Regions from separate parts of the Arthrobacter sp. WCS2018Hpa-7 genome, predicted to be linked through region 4. Evidence: riboswitches for the same ligand, from Rfam matches in the RefSeq annotation. Region 4 holds a riboswitch; each other region holds the start of a gene.
What was found. A riboswitch is a leader RNA that binds a small molecule or an ion and turns the genes downstream of it on or off. The one in region 4 is predicted to bind cyclic di-AMP.
Positions count from the first base shown of each region.

Region 1: it holds a riboswitch for cyclic di-AMP, as region 4 does, so the genes downstream of both, RQH14_RS01325 (hypothetical protein) here and RQH14_RS21035 (NlpC/P60 family protein) in region 4, are expected to answer to the same signal.
Region 2: it holds a riboswitch for cyclic di-AMP, as region 4 does, so the genes downstream of both, RQH14_RS03700 (hypothetical protein) here and RQH14_RS21035 (NlpC/P60 family protein) in region 4, are expected to answer to the same signal.
Region 3: it holds a riboswitch for cyclic di-AMP, as region 4 does, so the genes downstream of both, RQH14_RS16100 (hypothetical protein) here and RQH14_RS21035 (NlpC/P60 family protein) in region 4, are expected to answer to the same signal.

Region 1 covers NZ_JAVTJB010000001.1:279,320-283,493, reverse strand. The annotation lists gene RQH14_RS01335 (NCS2 family permease) at 1-1,254, opposite strand, end outside; gene RQH14_RS01330 (copper resistance protein CopC) at 1,369-2,016, shown strand; cyclic di-AMP (ydaO/yuaA leader) riboswitch at 2,167-2,359, shown strand; gene RQH14_RS01325 (hypothetical protein) at 2,363-3,145, shown strand; gene RQH14_RS01320 (FAD-binding protein) at 3,321-4,013, opposite strand.
Region 2 covers NZ_JAVTJB010000002.1:231,456-235,629, forward strand. The annotation lists gene RQH14_RS03695 (helix-turn-helix domain-containing protein) at 1-58, shown strand, start outside; gene RQH14_RS03700 (hypothetical protein) at 244-1,599, opposite strand; cyclic di-AMP (ydaO/yuaA leader) riboswitch at 1,602-1,746, opposite strand; gene RQH14_RS03705 (hypothetical protein) at 1,876-2,109, opposite strand; gene RQH14_RS03710 (ATP-dependent DNA ligase) at 2,155-3,219, shown strand; gene RQH14_RS03715 (DUF6480 family protein) at 3,254-3,517, opposite strand; gene RQH14_RS03720 (alpha/beta hydrolase) at 3,626-4,174, opposite strand, start outside.
Region 3 covers NZ_JAVTJB010000015.1:108,029-112,202, forward strand. The annotation lists gene RQH14_RS16090 (aminotransferase class V-fold PLP-dependent enzyme) at 1-393, shown strand, start outside; gene RQH14_RS16095 (glycosyltransferase family 2 protein) at 390-1,403, opposite strand; gene RQH14_RS16100 (hypothetical protein) at 1,574-2,416, opposite strand; cyclic di-AMP (ydaO/yuaA leader) riboswitch at 2,420-2,607, opposite strand; gene RQH14_RS16105 (HAMP domain-containing sensor histidine kinase) at 2,716-4,174, opposite strand, start outside.
Region 4 covers NZ_JAVTJB010000028.1:28,118-32,291, reverse strand. The annotation lists gene RQH14_RS21045 (HNH endonuclease) at 25-525, opposite strand; gene RQH14_RS21040 (NlpC/P60 family protein) at 778-1,551, opposite strand; gene RQH14_RS21035 (NlpC/P60 family protein) at 1,651-2,397, opposite strand; cyclic di-AMP (ydaO/yuaA leader) riboswitch at 2,402-2,583, opposite strand; gene RQH14_RS21030 (M23 family metallopeptidase) at 2,709-3,539, opposite strand; cyclic di-AMP (ydaO/yuaA leader) riboswitch at 3,544-3,785, opposite strand; gene RQH14_RS21025 (metal-dependent transcriptional regulator) at 3,970-4,174, opposite strand, start outside.

The DNA of each region.
Region 1 (4,174 bases), on a different contig from region 4:
CAGGAACGCGGGAATGCCGACGCCCCAGTCCTGCCAATCGATCTTGCCCACCTGGGAAACCATCATGAAGCCCACAACCACCAAGGCCGGGGCCACGGCTTCGAAGGGGACAAGGTTGATCAGAGGCGTGAAGAACATGGCCACCAGGAACAGCACGCCGGTGACGATCGACGCCAGGCCGGTGCGGGCGCCTTCACCGATGCCGGCGCCGGACTCAACAAAGATCTGGTTGGAGGAAACCGAAGCGCCACCACCCACGATCGCGCCGAGGGCATCCACCTGCAGGACACGGTCCACGTTGGGGATGTTGCCGTCCTTGTCCACCGTCCCGGCCTCGTTGGCCAGGCCCACCATGGTGCCCATGGCGTCGAAGAAGATGCTCAGGAGGATCACGAATGCCAGCAGGGCCGCTGCGATGAACCCGAGATGCTCAAAGGCGCCGAACGGGTTGGCTTTGCCGATAAGGGACAGATCCGGGGCGCCCCACTCTGAGAGTGTGGGAGCCACGAGCGACCAGCCGCGCGGGTTGACGTTCTTGCCGTCGAAGCTGGGGCCGATGTGGAGGGTGAATTCAAGGATGGCGGCCAGTGCCGTGGAGACCACGATACCGATGAGGATGGCGCCGCGGACCTTGCGGACCACCAAGGCGATGGTGAGGATGAGGCCCACTGCGAACACCAAGGTAGGCCAGCCCATCAGTTTGCCATCCACGCCCAGGCCCAAGGGAACCGTGGTGCCGGCGGCGTCGGGAATTCGGCGCACAAATCCCGCATTGACCAGCCCGATCAGCGCAATGAAGAGGCCGATACCTACAACGATCGCCGTTTTCAGGGCTTCCGGCACGGCCTTGAACACGGCCGTACGGAAACCGGTCAGCACCAGGATGAGCATGGTGACGCCGGAGAGCACCACGAGGCCCATCATGTCCGGCCAGGTGAGCTCCGGGTGCGAGGCGACTGTGACGGCAACGAAGGCGTTGACGCCCAGGCCGGTTGCCACGGCGAACGGGTGTTTGGCCCAAGCGCCCATGAGGATGGTCAGGATGCCCGCTACGAAGGCCGTGGTGGCTGCGACGGCCGTGAAACCGAGGGAGGCCCCACTGGAATCCGCCCCGGAGAGAATCAGCGGGTTCAGCACCACGATGTAGCTCATGGCGAAGAACGTTGCGAAGCCGCCACGAATTTCCCTGGAGTACGTGGATCCACGTTCAGTAATTTTGAAGTAGCGGTCTACTGCAGAACCTTGTTTAAGCATGAAGGACTCCGGGGATTGAGGGGAGTGTGCTCTCAAATCCTAAGCGGTCCGGTACGGGCCCTCCGGACGATTCGCCTAGTCTGTAAGGAAGCCAACACTAGGAGAAACCGCCCCATGCGTACCATCCGCCCGCTTCTGGCCGCCGTCGTCGCTGCTCTTGCCTTCGCGTCCGCCCTGCTGATTTCTGCGGCTCCCGCGTCCGCCCACGACGTCGCTGAATCCACGACGCCGGCCAATGGTACCGCCGTGACGCAGGTCCCGGCGTCGGTCTCCATCACGTTCAACAACCGACCGCTTGCCATCGGTTCCGGCGTGACGGTCACGGCAGGTGGCGAAAACTGGGCCGACGGCCCCGTTGAGATCATCGACAACCAGGCGGTCCAGAAGCTGCGCGAAGGCGCCCCGGGCGGCGAATACACAGTGGTCTGGCGCGTCGTCAGCAGCGATTCCCACCCCATTGAGGGCACCTTTACCTTCACGGCCACCGCAGGAAGCACGACGGCGGCCAACGGCTCGGCGGCAGCCTCGCCGTCCGCTTCAGCACCTTCAGCAGCAGTACCGACGGCGGGGACCGCAGCGCCGGGAACGGCTGCACCGGGAACCGGTAACAGCGAGCCAGCCGCGGATGCCTCCCAGCCCTTCCCGTGGAGCATTGTGGGCTTGGCGGTTGTTGCTGTCGGTCTCGTTATTTTTCTGGCTGTTACAGCGCGGAGGAAACTCGCTGCTTCGAACGACTCAGATGGCGATTCTCCCGCGGAATAACAGGGTTTTCTACGTAGCTGCGAAGATCTCGAAACGGTTACTGCGACACGCCGGAAGCGCGCTTCTCGTTACTTAAATGTGACTTCCGCGTGATCATCGCGTACGGTAGTACCTGTGCCTGTTCCACGTAACGGGCACTTCCGGCCTGATTGCCTAGCTCTGCCGCAGTCCGGAATCCGTTCGCAGACAAACCTTACGGCAGAGACGGGGAACCCATTTTAGGTCGCTTTCGAGCGTGCCTTGGGGTGAAGTCACGAAGCTTCCGCTGAACAGCGGGGGATAGTGGCCGGGTGACTCCCATCCGAATCCGACAGCTAACCTCGCAGGCATCGGGAGAGGCTCTTTCATGTCTTCACGCATTCTTCGCGGCCGTCGTAAGGCGGACAGCGTACGTCCTAATCCGTTCATCTCCATCTCCAAGGCAGTCGCCAGCAACGCTTCCGGCGCTGGCCGCCAGGCAGCTGTTATCGCAGCAGCCTCGGGCCTTGTGTTGACCGGCTCCATTGCAGCTCACGCTGCTGAAGCTCCGGTTCAGCGGGATTCCAGCCCGGCCACGGTCGCTGAGACCGTTTCAGCCGACGCTCCCACCCAGGTTGTTACCGCCCTGGCTACGGCTACCGTCAACTTCGAGCGCCCTGCTGTTGCTTCCGTAGCAGCTCCGGTTATCGAGAAGCCTGCTCCGGTTGCTCCGGCTCCCGTCGCCAAGAAGGCAGCAGTCACCACTGCCGCCGCAACGGCTCCTGTTGCCAAGGCTGCTGCTGCCGCTCCGGCCGCTGCTGCTCCTGCTCCCGCTGCTGCCCCGGCCGTGGGTGGCGTCAACGCTGCCATGGTTGCCTCGGCTTACGCCCAGATTGGCATCATGCAGGACTGCACCGCCATGGTGGAGCGCGCACTCGGGTCCGCAGGCATCCCCGTTGGTGACCTCGGCCCCATGCAGTTCATGAACTACGGCAAGGTTGTCAGCGACCCCCAGCCCGGTGACATGATCGTTCAGTCCGGCCACGTCGCCATCTTCATCGGCAACGGCCAGGCCATCAGCGGTGGCATCAACGGCAACCAGACGGGCATCCACCCGATCAGCTGGTTGACCGCTACGGGTCCCCTGACCTACGTACGCGCTGGCGCATAAGCCTCACGCTTCAGACCAAAGGCCGGTGTCTTTGAGGAATTAGTCCTCGAAGGCACCGGCCTTTGGCGTTAAGTAATGTGCGGAAAAGTTCAGAGGCAGGTGCGACGCCGGGATAGAGCGCGCCTCAGCTGTATAGCCCGACGGCCTTTGTCTGGAGTCGTCCGGGTTTGTTCTGCTAGGCGGTGGCGATGCTTGGCCCTGCGGTGAGGGCCACTTTGGACGATATCGCCTGGCCCACTGCCTTTGCCTGCCGAAGGACTTCCTTGGGTGTGGGCGTAATGAGTTCACCGACTCCTACAAGGTGCATCCCGACGGCCCGCATTGCAGCCACCAGGTTCTGCCCGATTGCAATGCCAAGTTCGGCCAGCATGCGGCGCAATTGGCTCTGCGCGCAGCGCGTGACCACAATGTGGTCCGCCAGAAGAACGCCGTTGGCAGTGTGGACGGCCCACTGGCGGCGGGTGGATTCAAGGGGGCCTGAGGCGTGGAGCCCAGTCCTGAGCCCGGCGGTGGTCATGCTGGCGGCCAGTCCGTAGCCGATCTGTTGGGAAGGGTCGGAGCCAAGGAAATCGAGGCGGACAGCCCGCGTGGTGCTGCGGACATCCAGGTGATGGCTTGCTGCATAGTTCCGCAGGTGGCGGAGGATCTCGTTGCGTTCCTGCATGGCTGCGGGGTCGGCTGCATCGCAGCGTTGAAGCATGCCTGTGTGGACTGACGGCCCGGTTGTGGACAACGCGCCAAACCCGTCCACCACTATGGAGCCCACGCCGTAGCGGCTGAGCTCACTGGCAACTGCCAAGCCGGACAGGCCGGCTCCGATGACCACGGTGGTGGTGCGTTCCGTGGCGGAATCAGGCGTGAGTGACACTGCTTGGTTCCTCCTTGACGTGTGTGCCGTTAGGCATCGCATGGGGTCGCGTCCGAGTTCCCCAAGCGGCCGCAATAAATGGCCGGAAAGTGCTGTGGAACACGTTTGCCGGCCATTCGGTGACTCGAACACTACCGAACTTTTTCTGCCATGGATAGCCT
Region 2 (4,174 bases), on a different contig from region 4:
CCTCGAACTGCACGCTGCCTTGAAAGCCCGCCGCTGGGCAGGCCGGCCACGGATCTAGATTGGAAAGAAGAAAAGGCAGGCACCCTGGGGGTGCCTGCCCTTTTCGCAGGGTCTTGCTTTAGGAACGCCTCAGCCGCTGGCAGCTCCAACGTCCCAATCGGCGTCGGAACGCGGCCGTCCGGCTGCTGCTGCAGTACCGGCTGTGCCATCCCACGTGCGTGGTGGTGCGCGGCAAGCGCGTGCTCATTTGAGGGCGTCCTTTGTCGCGTTAAGGATCTCTTCGAGTGCCGTCTCGGTGGGCTGCGGCGCGGTGGCCGCGCTGGGCTTGCCCGTGGGCTTGGGTTTGGTGGTCTGCGTGGGAGTCCCCGTCGGGGTGGGGGTAGGAGTGGGAGTGGGCGTGACCGTCGGTGTGGTTGTGGGCGTCGGCGTCGTGGGTGGCGTAGTGATCGTGTCCGACGGCACCTCACTGGGTGCCGGCGCAGGCTGGGTGGGGACCGGGCTGGCGGTGCTGGGTGCCGCGGCGATGGTTGACGGCACTGCGGACGGGACCCAGACGGGGTCGGCCAAGGAGACTTTCGGGGTGGGAACGGACGACGGCGACACAGGTGCGGGCGCCTCCGGAACCGTGGCCGGCTGGCCGGCTGCCGACGTCGCTGCAGCTGACGCGGAGGGTGACGAGGCCGTCGAGTAGGAGGCGCTGGGTGCGGGGGCCGCTGTGCCCGAATTTCGATTGGAGGCGTTGGCTTCCTGGGAAGGCGTCTCCTGGCCGAAGAACGGCAGCTCGAGGGCCTGCCCCAAGGTCCCGGCTGTCAGGACCAGGCCGAGGGCGCCAGCCACCACGGCCATGCGCTGGCTCATGTGCTTGACAGACGCAGCTTTACGCAGGACCGCCTGGGGTTCCCGGCCAAGGGACGATCCGCCCATTCCCGGCCTGGAAGAACTGGGAGCGACCGACTGCTTTCGAACGTCCTTGCGGCTTGCCAGTGAAGCCGACGCTGTGGCGGCCGCAGCAACTTGCGCCGGGGATGTGCCCCGCGGTGAAACGGGTGCCGGCGAAGCGGGTGCGGCAGCAGGCTCTTGGCGGGCGGCCACAACGGGAATGGCGGCGGTGGCAGGTTGGGACGCGGCAGGCTGAGGCGTTGTCGGCTGCTCGGGATCCTCCTGCTCGGAACGTGACGCCTGAACAATCGGAATGGCCGAGGTAGGAGGCCCCGGCGTGGTGGAAGCCGGAGCTGCAGCCTGTGCGGCCTCCACGACCGGAATGGCCGCGGTTGCCGGCTCGGCAGCTTCGGAGGGCTCTCCTGTTGCGGATGCAGCTGGCTCGGCCTCGGACGACGCCGGGGCGGCGGGCGCGATCACAGCCAGGGCTGCCCGCTCCCGCTCGGCCGCGCGCGCGGCCGCTCGCGTGATGGGTGTCGCGACGGTGGGAAGGGCCGCAGTGGCGGCCTCCGGCGTCGTGCTTGTCGTTCCGGGTGCGGCAGCAGTGTCTGCCTGCACGCTGATGGGGGATCCGCTGGGTTGGGCCCGACGGCGTCCGGTTGGCTTGGTGCGCTCGCGTTCAGTCTCGGCGCGGCGCGGCTGATCCATGGTTGGGGACATGGTGGTTGCCTCTCAACGCCTTCGAGGTTAGCTGTCGGGTTCGGACGAGGCCGTCCGGCCGCCGTAGCGGCTTCACCCCAAGGACTTTGGAAAGTCCGGGAACTTTTGGGTCCCCCGCCTCTGCCGCGGGTCTGGCGGATCCCGGAATGCGGCAGAGCTCGGCGTCATTCCGGAAGCGGCCCAGCGGAGATACGGGTCGCCCTACGACGGTACATGAGCCGGAAAGTAAAGTCACATTAATATAACGGACGGTAGGCCTCCCAAGATGAGAGGGTTCTAGCGTTTAGGCTTCGGGGCCGGTGCCGGCGCGGGCAACTCATGCTGGATCCTCTGGATCTGCACGGCTTGGTGGGTTTCCGGGCGGAAGATTTCATCCGCCACTCCCAGCATGCCGCCGGTGGCTCCACGCCGGACTTTGCCCTCGCCGCTCCGGCGCGATGACCAGTACCACACGCCGGCCATCAGAGCCGGGAATCCGAGCACTGCAGCCGCCGCGAGCAAGATATCCATGGCCCAACACTAGCTTCGCGCTGCACCGGCAGGTAGACATTGACTATGGACCTGCCTGTGATGCCACCCGTCTCGCCCATGCTCGCCAAGTCCGTCCCCACCATCCCCGATGTTGGGCACTACGAGCCCAAGTGGGACGGATTCCGGACCATCGTCTTCAAAGACGGGGATGAGATCATCCTGGGGAGCCGCAATGAGAAGCCCATGACCCGCTACTTCCCCGAACTGGTGGAGGCGCTGCGGAAGAACCTTCCGGACAAATGCGTGATCGACGGCGAGATTGTCCTGATCGAGGGCAATCGGCTCGAATTCGAGGTGCTTCAGCAGCGGATCCACCCGGCCGACAGCCGGGTGAGGATGCTCGCCGAGAAGACCCCGGCGTCCATGATCGCGTTCGACATCCTCGCCCTCGGCGACGACGACCTCATGGGCAGGCCGTTCTCCGAACGCCGCGCCATTTTGGAGCGTGCGCTGGCCAAGGCGGAGCCTCCCGTGTACGTCACGCCCGCGGTCACGGCCCTGGAGCGCGCGCAGGAATGGTTCGTGCAGTTGGAGGGCGCAGGTCTGGACGGGGTGCTGTCCAAGCCCTTGGACGGGATGTATTTACCCAACAAGCGCGTGATGTTCAAGACCAAGCACGAGCGCACCGCGGACTGCGTGGTGGCTGGCTTCCGCTGGCACAAGACCGCGAAAGTTGTGGGGTCCATGCTGTTGGGTCTTTATAACGACGCCGGTCGACTCCAGCATGTGGGGGTGGTGGCATCGTTCCCCATGGCCAAGCGAGAGGCCCTGGTGGCTGAGCTTGAGCCGTACCAAGTGGAACTCAGCGAGCACCCGTGGGGGGAATGGGCCAGTCAAGGCGAGGGGGCTGCAGGGTCCAGGATGCCCGGCGCCCAAAGCCGGTGGAGCGGAGGCAAGGATTTCTCCTTTGTGCCGTTGCGTCCCGAGCTGGTAATTGAAGTGGCGTACGACTACATGGAGGGCGAGCGGTTCCGCCACACCACGCAGTTTCGCAGGTGGCGGCCGGACAGGACCCCCGAGAGCTGCACCTACTCGCAGTTGGAGGAGCCGGTTGCGTACGATCTCGGGAAGATCCTGACCCTGCCTTAGCCGGTCCCGCCTGGGCGTTCAGTCGTGGCCGGAGCTACTCTTCGTGTCCTTGGTCGCTGCTCATGCTGCCCTCGGCGGGCGGGGTTTCTCCCGGGGGTACTCCGCCGCCGGGTTCCAAGCCCGTGACGTTTCCGTCGAGGGGATCCGGGTTGGCAGATGCTGCAGGGTCCTCGTCCTCGTCCTGGCGCATGTCGGGATCCTCGTGGATGCTGTCGGCATCGGATGTTGTGTCAAACGGCCCTGTAGCGCCGGTTGCACCGAAGCCTTGGGTTTCCTCATTCGAGTCTGCAGCAGTCACAATCAGCCCTTTCGTAAGCAAACTTACTAATACTCTTGCTCCGTCAGCCTAGCCGGGAGGAGCTGACTCAACAAGCAGGCCAATGCCGGCGGCATCGTGCGTTAGTACTCAGCGATGAGGCGCAGTGGTGGTAACGAAGCTCCGGATGGCGTCGGCCACAGCTTGGGGCCGCATATGTTGCGCTACGTGCCCGACGCCGGGGATCTCCACCAAGCGCCCCTGGTCAACCGTCCTCGAAAGCCGGAGCGACCAGTCCGGGCCGGCCACGTTGTCTCGGCTTCCCCTCAGGACCAACACGGGGACCTTGATGCCAGCCAAGCGCTTTTCAGTGGGGTACCTCATCATCACGGGCAGTTCAGTGAGGTACCAGCGCGGACCGCAGCGGAAATAGTCCGACGTGACGATCCAATTGGAACCCGGGCTTTCGCGGAGCATCCCGTCAAGGAAAAGAGCCACGGACTGGCGCCTCACGTTCTTGTGCCGCGAATCGACAACAGGCCCCATCAGCACCACCTGCCGGGCCCGTTCCGGAGCATGCAAGGCCGCTTCGATCACAAATTGCGCACCCATCGAATGGCCCACCAGAACGTAGGAACCGATGCCGCGGGCAGCGAGGACCTCCGCAATGAAGGCACCGTAGTCCTCCACCGAGAGCTG
Region 3 (4,174 bases), on a different contig from region 4:
TTCGAAAAGGTCCCGGAAATGTCCCGCCGTGCCCGGGGCATCCCTGTGTGGGCAGCCCTGAGGCAACTGGGCCGCAACGGGGTGATCTCCATGGTGGAGCGGCTCGCTGCAAATGCCCGTGCCTTGGCCGAAGGACTCGCCGCGATCCCGGGAGTCGAGGTGCTCAACGACGTCGTGTTCACGCAGGTCTCGGTGAGCTTTGGCAGTGATGACCGGACGCACAGGGTGACGCAACGGTTGATGGCCGAGGGCGCGGTGTGGATGTCCGGGTCCTCGTGGCGTGGCCGCGAAATCCTCAGGATTTCGGTGAGTAACTGGACCACGGACGCAGGGGATGTTGCTGCGTCCATCGCCGCGGTTCGCGGCGCGGTGCAGGCTGAACCGGAGTCCTAGCCCACCACGTGGGCCGCGTGGAGGACGACGAACACCACGGCAGCGGATGCCGCGGCCCAGCCAACTAAACGTCCCACCAGCCCTGTCACCGCGGACGCCGCCGTGGGTGGAGGCATGCGGCCGATGTCCCGGCGGAGCTCCGTGAAAGGAACCCGCCCCCTGCCCAGTTCGCGTCCCAGGCGCGCTACGCCGCGCAGGTCGGCAAGCGCGGTGCGTACGACGTCGACACTTGAGGTGGGATCGTCGGTCCAGTCAACGGGGACTTCGTGAACGCGCAAACCACAGCGTTCGGCGATCACCAGGAGTTCGGTGTCGAAGAACCAGCCGTCGTCCGTCGTGTGTGGAAGGATGCGGTGCGCGACGTCGGCGCGGACGGCCTTGAACCCGCACTGGGCGTCGGAAAAGCGTGCCCCAAGAACCACGTGCAGCAGGAAGTTGTAGCTGCGGGAGATGAATCCGCGCTGGGGACTGCGGGTCGCCTGCGAACTCCGTGCCAGCCGCGTGCCGACGGCGAGATCCGAATGGCCCGAGAGCAACGGTGCCAGAAGGGGAGCAAGGGCCGACAAGTCCGTGGAAAGGTCTGCTTCCATATAGGCGAGCACAGGTGATGGCGAGAACTGCCAGACATGGCGGAGTGCGTTCCCGCGACCCCTTTGCTGGAATCGAACCACTGTCAGTTCAGGCAGTTCGCGGGCCAAGCGCTCGGCGATCCTCAGGGTTTTGTCTGTGCTGCAGTTGTCCGCCACCGTGATCCGGAAGGAATGCGGAAATGAGTCTGTAAGGTGTCCGTGCAGCCTGCGCAGGTTCTGTTCCAGGCGGTCTTCCTCATTGAACACGGGAAGGGTGACGTCCAGGACCGGGACGGCAGCGCGGGTGTCAATGGGGGAGCATCGGGTTTGTGGCCCAGCTTGGGCAAGGCCCTGCTGTGTGGTGCTTAACGCCGCGCCACCGAAGCGCGCCGAGGGGAACCGTCGTGGTGGAGCGCTGGTAGATGGGTCTGTGAGCGTCATGTTTCCAGAATGGGCCCGCCGATTAAGAGGGCTTTAGGTGGAAGCTGTGACCCCACTGTGAACCATGGACGGCACCTGTGAAACGCGAAAACCGCGCCGTTTCCCGCCATCCGCTCCAGTGGGTACTGGTGCGAACGGCGGGAACCGGCGCGGTGATCAAGCAGTCTGGCTTAGTACCAGTTGTTTGCCAGGTGGAAGCCCAGGGCGGCCGACGGGGATCCGTAGCGTTCCTTGATGTAGTTCAGGCCCCACTTGATCTGGGTCTGGTAGTTGGTCTGCCAGTCAGCACCCGCGGTTGCCATTTTGGTAGCCGGCAGCGACTGGACAATGCCGTAAGCACCGCTGGAAGCGTTGGTGGCGGTGGTCTTCCAGTTGGATTCCTTCTCCCACAGGGTGTTCAGCGCAGTCATTTCGCTGGCGCTCCAGCCGTAGTTGCCAAGGATGCTGGCAGCGTAGGCCTTGGCGGCGGCGGGGTCGTCCACGGCCTTCGGGGCGGCGGCCGCAGCTGCGGCCTCGGCAGCGGCGGCGGCAGCAGCGGCGTCGGCGGCTTGCTTGGCTGCAGCGTCAGCGGCGGCCTTCTCAGCAGCGGCTTGGTCGGCTGCGGCCTTCTCGGCGGCTGCTTTTTCAGCAGCGGCTTGGTCCGCTGCGGCCTTCTCGGCTGCAGCCTTTTCGGCAGCGGCCTTGTCCACGGCAGCCCTGTCAGCGGCGCCCTTTGCGGCGGCTGCATCCAAGGAAGCGGAGATTTCAGCTGTCTTGTTGTTGCTGACCTGGGCATTCGCCTGGGTCTCTGCAACGCGGCTTACCTCGGGGAGGGTCAGGGCGGCGTTGGCAGCAGTACCGAGCGATGCAACGCCCAGCGCAGCGGCTACAACACCGGCAACAACCGACATGCGGTGGCCGGACTTACCCTGGCGGGCAGCGTTCTTGAGGACAGCCTGCGACTTGGTCAACGGTGCGTTGTGCTCATCGCGGTGACGCGCGGAAGGGCGCGTCTGATCATTGAATTCAGACATGTGTGATTACCTCTCAGCGCCTGCGGAGTTAGCTGTCGGGTTCGGATGAGGTCATCCGGCCGCGCATCACGCTGCGGCTTCACCCCAAGGGTCCGGCATAAATGCCTGGGCCCGGAGACTCTGGGTCCCCCGTCTCTGCCTCGGAGTAAGAACGGACTCCGGGAAGTGGCAGAGCTCGGCGCATCCCGGATGCGGGTCAGTTGGGGCGACCCACCCTTTCGACGGTACAGGAGGAATTCGCAGAAGTCACATTTAGGTAACAGAGATCACGACGCCGGTGAGTCGCCTTGCTGACTTCGTTACATCTGTTCGTTGGCGACAGCGGGGAGTCGAAGGGCGAATTCCGTGCGCCCCGGCCGTGAGGTCACTTCCACGGTGCCGCCGTGCGCTTCCACGATGGATTCAACGATCGACAGGCCCAGTCCGGAGGTGCCCTCAGACCCCGATCGCGCGGCATCGGCGCGGGCAAAGCGGGAGAAGATCCGGCCCTGGAAATCCTCTGGAATGCCGGGCCCGTTGTCCGTCACGGTCACCACAGCGCTGCCATCGGCAGAGAGCATGACGCCGGTGACCACCGTGGTGCCGGAGTCGGTATGTTTACGGGCATTGGAGAGAAGATTGGCAAGGACCTGGTGCAGCTGCGTAGCGTCACCCCGGACCGTGACGGGCTCATCAGGCAGTTGAAGTTGCCAGATGTGGTCCGGTGCCATGACTTTCTCATCGCTGACAGTTTCGATCACCAACTGGGTGAGGTCCACGTCCGTGACCTTGACCGGCTGGCCTTCATCCAGCCTGGCAAGGAGCAGCAGATCCTCCACCAGGGTGGTCATCCGTTCGGACTGGCTCTGGACGCGTGACAGCGACTTTCGGCCGTCATCGGTGAAGTTCTCGGTCATCCTCAGCAGCTCGGTGTAACCGCGGATGGCCGTCAGCGGCGTTCGGAGTTCGTGCGACGCGTCCGCGACGAACTGGCGCACTTTGGTCTCGCTTTCCTGGCGCGCTTCCAGGGCATTGGAGACGTTGTTCAGCATCTGGTTGAGGGCATGGCCAACGCTGCCGACTTCCGTTCCGGGATGGGCGGCCGACGGCGGTACGCGCACAGCAAGTGCCACCTCACCGGCGTCGAGGGGAAGGCGCGAAACTTTGGTGGCTACCTCGGAGAGCTGCTCCAACGGCCGCATGGTCCGCCGGATGATCACTGTTCCCGCGAGGCCGATGATGACCAGACCGCCCAGGGAAACCAGCACCATGGTCCACACCAGTGAGGCCTCGGCGCTTTGCTTGTCCGCGAGCGGCAGGCCCGTGACGATCACATCGCCATAGGCGGTCTCGACAGCCACCAGCCGGTAGTCCCCGTTGGAGAGGGATCGGTCCGCCGGATCACTGTTCTTGGGGAGGGCCAACAGCACTTGCTCGTCGTCCGTAGAGAGCGACACACGATTGCCCCTGGCATCGATCAGGCCCGAGCTGCTCACAGTTGAGCCGTCGATCCGGGCGTTCAGTGTCCCAGCGGCCTGCCCGCGAGCCTCCAGCGGGTCAGGCCTTCCGGATCCAGGAAAGTTCGACGGCGGCCTGCCGAAGTCATTCGCGCGGCTGGACGCCTGCTCCAGCTGCCTGTCGAGCTGCCTGTTGAACACCATGTCCATGGAGGCGTAGCTCACCACGCCCACTGCCCCGCAGATGGCGACCAGCAGGGCCATGGCCACCAGGACCAGCCGCGTGCGCAAGTGCCAGGTGGAGGGGTTGAGCCAGCTGCGA
Region 4 (4,174 bases):
CGGCCGGAGTTCAGCAGAAATCGATCAGGCAGCGGATTCCGGCAACAGGAACGGGTCCCAGTCCGGCGCAGGTTTCTCGAGTTCTTTGATCTGCCACATGGTTCCCTGGGGCACCCCGGGCGTGAAACGGAGTTTCCAACCCATTTCAGCCAGCGTGTGGTCGCTCTTGGCGTTGTTGCATTTCAAACACGCCGCAACCAGGTTTTCCCAGGAATCCGCGCCGCCCCTGGATTTGGGGTGGACGTGGTCTATGGTGTGGGCTGTTTTCCCGCAGTAGGCGCAGCGATGGCCGTCGCGGCGAAGGACCCCGCGTCGGCTCACGGCGGTAATCCTGTTGTACCGGGGACGGATGTAGCGGTTAAGGAGGATCACGGAGGGGCGTCCAAGAATCTCCTGTGGCCCGACGACAGGCTCGTCGCCTTCGGCCACTACGCTAGCTTTCCCAGTCAACACAAGGACCAGCGCCCGGCGGAATGTTATTACCGCCAGCGGTTCATATCCAGCATTCAGAACGAGTGTGCGCATGCACGTACCTCTTCACGGCCGCACCCGTCAGGGGCACGAGGGCCGGCTGCCCTCTGCTTGTACGGGCTGTGGATCGACAAGATAAGGGTAAGCACTCATATGCCGTATCAACGAATTTTTCCGTCGTTTCCCGTGCAGTGTCGTTAAGAGTTCATGCGAGGTTAAGGCGTCGGGAGCCGAATCCGTCCGTTAAAGCAGAACACCCCGCCGGCCTGAGCCTGCGGGGTGTTGCTGTCAAAGCGGAATGCTGGATCAGCCGTTGACGCGGATGAAAACCGGGCCGGAGCCGACGTTGACGCTGAACAGTGCCGTGGTGGATCCGTTCCATCCACCGTGGACTGCCTGGCCGTTGCCGACGTACACAGCGATGTGGGCCTGTCCGGCGAGACCGCCGTTGGCGTAGTAAGCGAGGTCGCCGGGCTGTGCTTCCGCTGCGCTGACCGTGCGGCCAAGGGAGAGGTAGCCGGCCGGCCAGTCGTGGAAGTTGATGCCAACTGCTGCCAGGGAGTTCGTCACCAGCATGGTGCAGTCCTGGGTGACGCCGAGCTGTGCGTAGGCGGCAGCGGCGATTGCAGCGCCAAGGCCACTGGCAGCGGCCGGAGCCTTTGCCGCAGGAGCCGCGGGGTTGACGGCCAACGTGGCGTTGCCGGCAGTCGCCGTGCTTTCTGCGGCCTTCTTGGTTTCTACCTTCGCAGGAGCCTTCTTCTCTACGGGAGCCGGAGCCTGCACCGTGGTGACCACGGGGCGCTCGTAGGAGATGGCAACGGTGGAGTCCGCAGCGATGGTGGCCTGGACTACCGACTGGACGTCAAGGGTGGACGTCGAGGTGGACTCACGGTCCACGTTGGTGTCGGCTGCGTTGGCAGCAACACTGCCGGTCAGGACCAGGCCTGAAGCTGCGGCAATAACAGCCGCCTGGCGGCCTACGCCGCCGGCGTTTTCACTGACGGCCTTCGCGATCACGGCAAGCGAGCTGGTCTTGGGGGCCTCAGCGCGATGCCGTGCAACCTTGGATGCACTGGTCATGGTTTTCTCTTTTCGTATCCGCGTGTAGTTGGGGTACACGCGGCTCATTGGTGCGCCAGCACTTGGGGGCATGCTGGCGAACCCCGAACCGGATTGTTTCTAGCGGAGGGTAAAGAAGGAGGACGTGCCCGTGGAGGCAGCCGAGTGCAGGAGCGTGCCCTGTCCCGGGTTCAAGGCGCTGATCATCATGCCGTTGCCAACGTAGATGCCTACGTGTGCTCCGCCGTTCTGCATGACCAGGTCACCGGGGGCAGGAGTGCTGGTGGGCTTCATGGCAGTCCAGGCGTTGACGCGCGGGATGCTGATGCCAGCCTGGGCGTAGACCCACTGGGTGAAGCCGGAGCAGTCCCATCCGTTGGGCGTGGTGCCGCCCCAAACGTACGGGTGGCCGATGCCGGTGTAGGCGATCGCGGCGAGGCCGGAAGCGGCGGCGCTGGAAGCAGCGTCCTTGGCTTCGGACGACTTCGCGGTCACAGCGGCTGCGGTGGTCTGGTTGCCATTGGCCGCGGTCCGCTGGGTGGTCTGCGAAGCGCGCTGGACAACCTTGGGAGCTTCCTTGGTGGCCACTACAGGGCTTTCGAAGGAAACAGTGGCGGTGGGCTCTGCGGTGACTACCGCAGTGGTGACCATCTGCTGGGTGCTGGAGGCTTCCGACTTGGAAACGTCGGTGTCCGCTGCCTGGGCCGGAAGACCGACACTGAGGACGAGGCCTGAGGCTGCTGCCAGGACGACGGCCTGGCGGCCAACGGTACCGGCGTTGGATGAAACAGCCTTGGAAAGCGTGTTCAAGGGGTTCGTGCGAACCGATTCAGCGCGGTGGCGCGCAGGGGTAGTGCGTGATGACACGTAGGTAGCCTCTCCCAATGCCTGCGAGGTGAGCTGTCGGATTCGGATGGGAGTCATCCGGCCACGCTGCTTCAAGGAAGCTTTGCGACTTAACCCCAAGGCCTTCTTGCGAAGACCAGAAGTGGTTCCCCCGCCCCTGCCAGACGATTTATGCGAACGGACCTCGAGTGGTGGCAGAGCTAGGCAATCCACTCAAGTGCACCGGCCCCCTAAAAAGCCGATGCGCTTTGTACGGTACAACAGTTGAACGCGAATGTCACATTCAGGTCACGGGGTGTGTCACGAATGCGAGAGACAACCATCAACTGGACTTAGAGCCAGCCCATGGGGTCAACGACTTCACCGTTGACCTGTACTTCAAAGTGGAGGTGGCAGCCTGTGGAGGCGCCCGTGGTGCCGCTCAGCGCCACAGTGTCGCCGCGGCTGACCGTCTGGCCTACTTTGACGGTGAAGGACGACAGGTGGTTGTACGTGGTCTCCAGGCCGTTGCCGTGGTCTACCACGACGCGGTTGCCTCCGCCGTACTCGTGCCATCCGGCAAAGGTGACCTTGCCACTGGCCGCGGCATGGACGGCGGTGCCGCACTGGGCCACGAAGTCCTGGCCGCGGTGGAAGTCGCCGGAACCACCCGTGAGGGGGCTGACGCGGTAGCCGAACGGGGAAGCCGTCGTCAGGGTGTCCAGGGGGCTGGCCATGGTGCCTGTGGACGAGGCGCGCTGGATGCTGCCGGCGGACTGCGCGCTGAGCAGTTGCTTCAGCTTGCCGTCGGGGTCGGCTGCGGTAGCTACTGCGGCACGGCTGAAATCGATCTTGGCTGATGCAGCGGCGGAAACCTCGGGCTGGCTGCCACCTGTGACGGCCAGGGCCGACTCGGTCTGGCCGGATTCCGAGGTGGCCATGACCGGGCTCGTGGCCGGCAGACCGACAGTCAGGGCAAGTCCGGTGGCGGCAAGCGCAACTCCGGCCTTTTGCCCGACGCCACTGGCTGCGGCGAAGTCGGCAACCTGGCGCAACGGGCTCTTACGGCGACGCACCTGGCGTTCGGTGTCGCGTGGCCGGATCTCCGATACGACGCGGGCTGGCCGCAGCTCAGCAGCGGGGCCGGACGCGCGGCGGCGGCCCCTGACGTTCTGCGTTGTCAAACTCTGTTCCTCTCTGAAAAGCCTGCGAAGTTAGCTGTCGGATTCGGGTCAGAGAGTTCAAAGACCCGGTCCGCACGAAGCGCTCACGGCACACAGGTATCCCAGGAGGGACTTGCGTCAATGGGCACTTCTGCTGCGGACTTCACCCCAAGGCTGCTTCTTTAGACAGCCGCTTGTGGTTCCCCCGCCTCTGCCAGTGGTGGATGACACACCTGTTCCGTTGGCAGAGCTCGGCTCCGGAACAGGTAACGCTTTGGTATCAGCGCTAGTAGATAACTATAGGCGATTAAGCCCCGCAGTAATAAATTCGTTATCAACAGGAACAGGCATGGCGCGGCGGTCCCTTATCACTAATCCTGAAAAACCGCAGGTCACACGCGCGCCAACAGCTCGAAAGTGAGATATGACACCGCGTGAAGGGAAGGGGGCGTCAGCTGACGGAGACGAAGACGTGCGCCGCCACCTCGGGCGGAAGTTCCAGTGCACCCTCGATGCCGGGGACCCGGACGGAAATGTACTCGCCCACGCGCTCCAGCGAGACAGCCGCGCCGGGGCGGATACCGCCCTCATCCAGTTGGGTGAGGAGTTCAGGCTCAACCTGGATGGGCTCCGCCAAGCGGGTGACCGCCACGCGG